One region of the Gordonia sp. IITR100 genome, then DNA from elsewhere that is predicted to be linked to it. Evidence: riboswitches for the same ligand, from Rfam matches in the RefSeq annotation. Region 1 holds a riboswitch; the other holds the start of a gene.
What was found. A riboswitch is a leader RNA that binds a small molecule or an ion and turns the genes downstream of it on or off. The one in region 1 is predicted to bind S-adenosylmethionine.
Positions count from the first base shown of each region.

Region 2: another riboswitch for S-adenosylmethionine. It lies ahead of B1818_RS04785 (bifunctional o-acetylhomoserine/o-acetylserine sulfhydrylase); the one in region 1 lies ahead of B1818_RS10120 (aminotransferase class V-fold PLP-dependent enzyme).

Region 1 covers NZ_MVKV01000005.1:37,112-40,513, reverse strand. The annotation lists gene B1818_RS10125 (isochorismate synthase MenF) at 36-1,112, opposite strand; SAM riboswitch class IV at 1,220-1,333, shown strand; gene B1818_RS10120 (aminotransferase class V-fold PLP-dependent enzyme) at 1,353-2,279, shown strand; gene B1818_RS10115 (hypothetical protein) at 2,276-2,776, shown strand; gene B1818_RS10110 (inorganic diphosphatase) at 2,939-3,402, opposite strand, start outside.
Region 2 covers NZ_MVKV01000002.1:204,947-208,348, reverse strand. The annotation lists gene B1818_RS04790 (homoserine O-acetyltransferase) at 1-634, opposite strand, end outside; gene B1818_RS04785 (bifunctional o-acetylhomoserine/o-acetylserine sulfhydrylase) at 651-1,985, opposite strand; SAM riboswitch class IV at 2,048-2,168, opposite strand; gene B1818_RS04780 (PE-PPE domain-containing protein) at 2,437-3,402, shown strand, end outside.

The DNA of each region.
Region 1 (3,402 bases):
CGGGCGAAGATCGCGCGCGTCCGCAATTGATCCGCTCAGTCGAGTGCGGCGATGCCCAACGCGTTCAGGACCGTCCGCAGCTTGAACGCCGTCTCCTCGAGTTCGCCCTGCGGGTCGGAGTGTTCGACGATACCGCCGCCGGCCCACGTCCGGAGGCTGCGACGATCGGCCTCGAGTTCGAGGCACCGGATGGTGACCATCCACTCCCCGTCGCCGGCGGCGTCGCACCAGCCGACCGCCCCCGCATAGAAGCCGCGCTCACCCTCGACCTCGCGGATGATCTGCGCAGCAACATCACTCGGCGTGCCGCAGACCGCCGGGGTGGGGCCGAGCAGGAGTGCGAGATCGAGCGCAGTGGTCGCCGGGTCCCGAAGCCGCGCGCGGATCGGGGTGGCCAGATGCCAGACCTCCCCGGTCGACTGCAATTGCGGGGTCGACGGCGCGTCGACGTCGTCGCAGAGGTGTCCCAGCCGGTCTCGCAGGTGGTCGACGACGAAGGCGTGCTCGGCGAGATCCTTCGCCGAGGAGAACAATCCGTCGGCAGCGGCGCGGTCGACGACCGGGTCGGGTGACCGCGGCGCCGATCCCGCGTACGGGTGGCAGGTGACGACGGAACCCGACTTGCGCAGCAGCACTTCGGGACTCGCGCCCAACAGCCACGAACCCGAGCCGGTGGCCGCGCCGAGATCGACACCGAATGCGTTGTGTCCGGCATTGCCGCCCGCCAGTGCGTCGAGGAGTTGCAGAGGCTCGACCTCGGCGTCGAGCACGATGTCGACGCTGCGGGCGAGTACGACCTTGCCGACGTCGCCGGCGACGATCCGCTTCACCGCGTGTGCGACACGTTCGCGGTGCTCGTCGGCCGTGGGGTGCAGGGTCGTCGACACCGGGGTGCGCGTCAGCGGTGGTGTGCCTGCCAGCGGCGCCGCGTCGACGTGCAGGACTTCGGGCACCACCAGCGCGGCGGGCTCGGCGAGGTCGAAGGGGATCGCGCCGGTCAGACCGTCGACGGTCCCGGCGCGCAGGGCGGCCGAGGCGGCGTCGACGTCGGTGAACGCACGGACCGCGCCCATGCCCCGCACGGTGCCGTGCGGGCGGGACAACACGAACACATCAGTCGCTGACACCCCTGACACGCTACAGGTAAGTGTGCCCTAACTTCCGATCACGTTGAGTGAAAATTGACACGTCCGCGCGAGATCGACGACCCTTGGTCGTAGGTCATGAGTGCCAGTGACAAGCCCCGGCTCGCTGGTCGGCAACCCTCCTTCGCGGTGGGGTGCTCCGGGTGACGACCCGGCCGCGTACCGACCGGACGCGGCAAGCGCGAATTGTCTGAGGAGTTTCCTGCCGTGACCGCTGTCCTGTCCGCACCCGCCGGTCGCCTGTCGCCCGCAGTCGACGTCCGCTTCGACGCCGCCCGGGAATCGGTGCGGCAGTTCGTCCGTGCGCGGGTCGACGACACCGTCGTCTTCACCCGCGATGCCGCCGTTGCCCTCGACCTCGCGGCGCGCATCACTCCTGGCGACGTCGTCGTCCTCGACATCGGGCAGGGCGCCGACCTGCTGCGGTGGTGCGCACCACGGCAGGGGCGCGACCGGGCGCGGTTCGTCCCGGCCTGCGAGACCATCGAGGACACCTTGGTCGCGCTGGAGACCGAGCTCGCCTCGGCGCCGGCATCGTTCCTGGTCGTGACCGCGGTATCGGACATCACCGGCGAGGTGCTGCCGATCGGCCGGCTCGCCTCGCTCGCGCACCGGTCCGGGGCCCGCATCCTGGTCGACGCCGCGCAACTCGTCGGGCACCGGCCCGTCTCCGTCGTCAGCCACGGCATCGACTACCTGGCGTTCGGTGAACCAGGTCGTAGGACGGATGGCGCCGGCGTTCTCATCGGTCGTCGTGACTGGTTCGACGCCGCCGATGTCGATGCCTCGCCGGACGCCGACGGCGTTCCCGGGGCGATCGCGGTCGCCGAGGCGTGTCGGGTGCTCGCCGATCTCGGACCCGAGACGATCGGCCTGCATGAACGCCGCCTCGCCGAACGTCTCGACGCCGGCCTGGCCGCGATCGGCAGCTTCACGCCGCTGCGGATCTTCACCGATTCCACCGACCGCGCGGGAGTCGCGGGCTACACCGTCGACGGCCTCGCACCGCCGGCCGACACGGTGCGCGCGAGTTTCGGAGCGGGCACCACCGTCGACGACATCGACCGGATTCTCGATGCATTCCGGGCGCGAACCGAACAGACCGACCGAACTCGACCAGGGGTGAATAGATGACCATCGAACTCGACGCACGTGCTGACCGCGGCACCGTGATCGCCGCACAGACTGCCACCCCGACGGCCCCGATCAGCATCGGACGTCCGGGATTCCAGATCGCGCTCGCGGGAGACGATCTCGCACAGACGTTTCCGATCGTCGTGCGGCGGGAGACCCTCCGCGAGGCGCAGCGCGCCCGCTCCCTGCTCCGGGCCGGCAGCCACGATCAGGCCAATTTCGTGGTCGCACTCGAGGTGGAGGTGGCCGTCGCGCCGGACGCCGCGTCGGCGCGCACGGCCGCTGCTGCGGCGGTGAACGCGTCGTCGGAGACGGGCTCGGGGACCATCCGCTACATCGGGACGACACACGGACTGATCACGCTGGTCCGCGACATCTACGCAGCCGAGGTCGCCGACGCCGTGATCCTCATCCCGATCGACGGCGCGGCCACCGAACGCCGCATCCGCGAACAGATCCTGCCGGTGCTCGCCGAGCAGCGGTACCGCGTGGCCTGACCCACTGCTGGTTGAGCCGGCACCGAGCGTAGCCGCCGGGCCGAGCAAGCGACGAAGGAGCGCGTGGAGGTCGAGGCGCCGAGTCGAAGCCACCTGGTGACCAGACAAGACCGCCGACACCATCTCGGATGATGGTGCCGGCGGTCTCGTGTGTGGGAGAGATCAGCCGCGCGAGGGCTCGTTGGCCGCGTCGGGGTGCGCAGCGAGGCGATCGATGGCCTCCTGTGCGATCTTCTCGGCCTGGTCGCGGCCGACCCATCCGCCCGGGTCGACCTCCTTGCCCGGCTCGAGGTCCTTGTAGTGCTCGAAGAAGTGGGCGATGGGTCCCAGCTCGTATTCGGACACGTCGGAGATGTCCTTGATGTGGTCCCAGCGCACGTCCTTGGCGGGGACGCAGAGCAGCTTGTCGTCGCCACCGGCCTCGTCGGTCATGGTGTACATGCCGACGACCCGTGCGCGCACGATGATGCCGGGGAACACCGACTCGGGGAGCAGGACCATCGCGTCGAGCGGGTCGCCGTCCTCACCGAGGGTGCCGTCGATGTAGCCGTAGTCGGCCGGGTAGCCCATCGAGGTGTACAGGTAGCGGTCGAGGTAGACCTTGCCCGTCTCGTGGTCGACCTCGT
Region 2 (3,402 bases), on a different contig from region 1:
CGGCCTTGATCGCGGCGATCTGTGCGGACTGGATACCGATCTGATCCGCGGTCGCGCGGGCGCCGACGGCGAGCACGAGGGCGCTGCGGACGCGGTCGGGGTACTCGATGGCCCACTCGAGCGCGCGGGCGCCGCCCATCGAACCGCCGAGAACCGCACCGACGCTGCGGATTCCGAGGCGGTCCAGCAGTGCCACCTCGGCGCGGACCTGGTCGAGCACGGTGATCTGTGGGAAGCGTGAGCCCCAGGGCCGACCGTCGGGGGCGATGGAGCCCGGACCCGTCGAGCCCTTGCATCCGCCCAGGACGTTGGCGGAGATGACGCACCATTCGTCGGTGTCGATGGCCTGTCCCGGGCCGATCAGCCCGTCCCACCATCCGGCCGAGTCGTGGTCGGCGTCGGCGGGTCCGGTGACGTGCGAGTCGCCGGTCAGTGCGTGGAGCGTGAGGATGACGTTGTCGCGGGACGGCGACAACGTCCCCCAGCGCTGGAACGCCAGGGTGACGTCGTCGATCCGTGCTCCGCTGTCGAGAGGCAACGAGCCGATGGGAATGCCGACGAGTTCCCCGTCCGGGAGGGTCTCCCAGTCGGGCTGATCAGATGCTGTCGCATTCAGGTCGATACTCACCGACAAAGCTGCCTCACCTGTTTCACTTGGCCGCCGCGAATCCCTGTTCGAGATCGGCCAAGATGTCGTCGATTCCCTCGATGCCCACGGCGAGCCGGACCAGTCCCGGGGCCACGCCCGCGGCGAGCTGCTCCTCGGGGGTGAGCTGGCTGTGTGTGGTCGAGGCGGGGTGGATGACCAGCGACCGCACATCGCCGATGTTGGCGACGTGGCTGTGCAGGCTGAGCGCGTCCACGAACTTCTTGCCGGCGTCCACTCCGCCCTGGATCTCGAAGGCGATGATCGCACCCTGACCCTTCGGGGCCAATTCCTGACCGCGCTTGTACCAGGGCGAGGACTCCAGACCCGCGTACGCCACGGACTCGACCTGCGGGTGTGCATCGAGGAAGGCGGCGACCTTCTGCGCGTTGGCGACGTGGCGCTCGATGCGCAGACTCAGCGTCTCCAGGCCCTGTGCCAACAGGAACGCGTTGAACGGGGAGATCGCCGCGCCGGTGTCACGCAACCACTGCACGCGTGCCTTGAGTGCGAAGGCGGGCGCGCCCAGGTCGGCGAAGACAGCACCGTGGTAGCTCGGGTCCGGCGTGGTGAAACCGGGGAACAGGTCCTTCCCGTCGCGCTGGACCCGCCAGTCGAAGGTGCCGCCGTCGACGATGACGCCGCCGATCGCGGTGCCGTGACCGCCGATGTACTTCGTCGCCGAGTGCACGACGATGTCGGCGCCGTGGGCCAGCGGGCTGATCAGGTACGGGGTGGCGACGGTGTTGTCGATGATGAGGGGTACGCCGTTGCGGTGCGCGACCTCCGCGATCCCCGAGATGTCGAGGATCTCGTTGTTGGGGTTGGAGATCGACTCACCGAAGAACGCGCGGGTGTTGTCCTTGACCGCGGCCTGCCACGACGCCGGATCCTCGGGGTCCTCGACGAAGCTCACCTCGACCCCGAGCTTGGGCAGTGTGTAGTGGAAGAGGTTGTACGTGCCGCCGTACAGGCGGGGGCTCGACACCACGTGCCCGCCGGTCTCGACGGCGTTGAGGATCGCGTAGGTCTCGGCGGCCTGTCCCGATGCGACGAGCAGCGCGGCGACGCCGCCCTCGAGCGCGGCGATCCGCTGCTCGACGGCATCCTGCGTGGGATTCATGATGCGTGTGTAGATGTTGCCCGGTTCGGCGAGCCCGAAGAGATTGGCCGCGTGCTGGGTGTCGTTGAAGACATACGACGTCGTCTGGTAGATCGGCAGCGCACGGGCGTTGGTCACCGCGTCCGCGGACTGCCCGACGTGGATCTGCTTCGTCTCGAAGCTCCAGTTCTCGCTGGGATCGTTGCTGTCGAGGGTGCCGTCAGGGACATCAGACATGGCGATTCATCACTTTCTACGGTCGGCAGGGCCAACTCGACCCTGTTGGGGTCCGACCTTCGGACCCGCGCTTGCCGGGGATCGCCACTGCGATCCCGCAACCCGGTCATCACCCGGAGCACCCCACCGCGGAAGGAGGGTTGCCGATCAGCCAGCCGGGGCTTCGCACTGATACTCATGACCTGGCGACAAGGATATAACACGGATGTGAGCGCCCGAGAACCGTCCCGGTCACGCCGCGCCCAACCCTTGAGAAGTGCACCGGAAGGGTGCCGGTGGCTGTCCTCCGACCGAGTGAAATCGGGTGTGGTCAGATGCGAAACCACTGGTCAAGGTAGTTAGCGACGCTCAGCGTGCTGTCGGTTCCGCGATCGCGGATCTAGAGTTCGGGACAGCCCCGGCTGCACCGGAATGCTCCGCTCAGGTGGTCCGGGTTCGCACAGGAGCGCTCATGGCCGTGATGGCTCATCTCCGGACCCGACGCGTCGCTCTGTTGGCCGCCTCGATGTCGACGTTGTCGACCCTCGCCGCATTCGGCTTCACCGGGGTGGCGGCGGCGACAGCCGGCGGGCCCTCGTGCAGCGGTGCCGTCGTGGTGGTCGGGGGGACCGTCGACGCTGAGTCGCTATTGCTCGAGGGCGTCAAGGAGCGTTACCGCGAGCAGGGCTATGAGGTGATCAACGCGCCCTACCCGGCGACCATATGGCCGCTCGGAGCGACGGGGTACGACCGCAGTACCGAACAGGGGATCGCATCGACGGCGTCGGCGATCTCGTCGTATCGAGAAGCGTGCGGGTCCGAGGCGCCGGTGGTGGTGACGGGCTATTCGCAAGGGGCGCGCATCGCTGGAGACGTGCTCGCCGGTATCGGCAACGGCCGGAAGTTCGATGTCGCGAACACGCCCGACGATCCCAGCGACGACGTCGTGATCTCCGACGTCGGGGTGTCGGGCGAGCTGTATTCGGATCCGCGGCAGGCCGGTGACAAGACCGGGCGAGGTATCGAGTTGTCGCTGATCGGGATCATCCCGGGTCTGACCATGTCGGGGTCGCGTGGTGCCGACAGTACGGACGCCGGCTTCGGGACGGTCAGCGACCGGGTCGTGTCGGTGTGCATCGAGGGCGACCCGATCTGCGACCTGCCCGATCCCGTCTACGACCCGATCGGCGCCATCGACGGCATCCTCGGCTACCAGGTCAAGCATTTCCTGTATCCAGAGGAGATGTCGGGCAACCCGCTGCAGCCGGGATACACGTGGGCGAAACGTCCGGTCGAATGTGCGGACGGCGTCTGTATGGTCGCTGCGGACTCCGCACTCGCCGAACTCGTCCAGGGCTGGGCTCGCAACCTCGGCTACCAGGGCGCCATCGGCGATTTCTTGTCCGATCGACCGACCATCGGGCTTCCGTTCGGCATC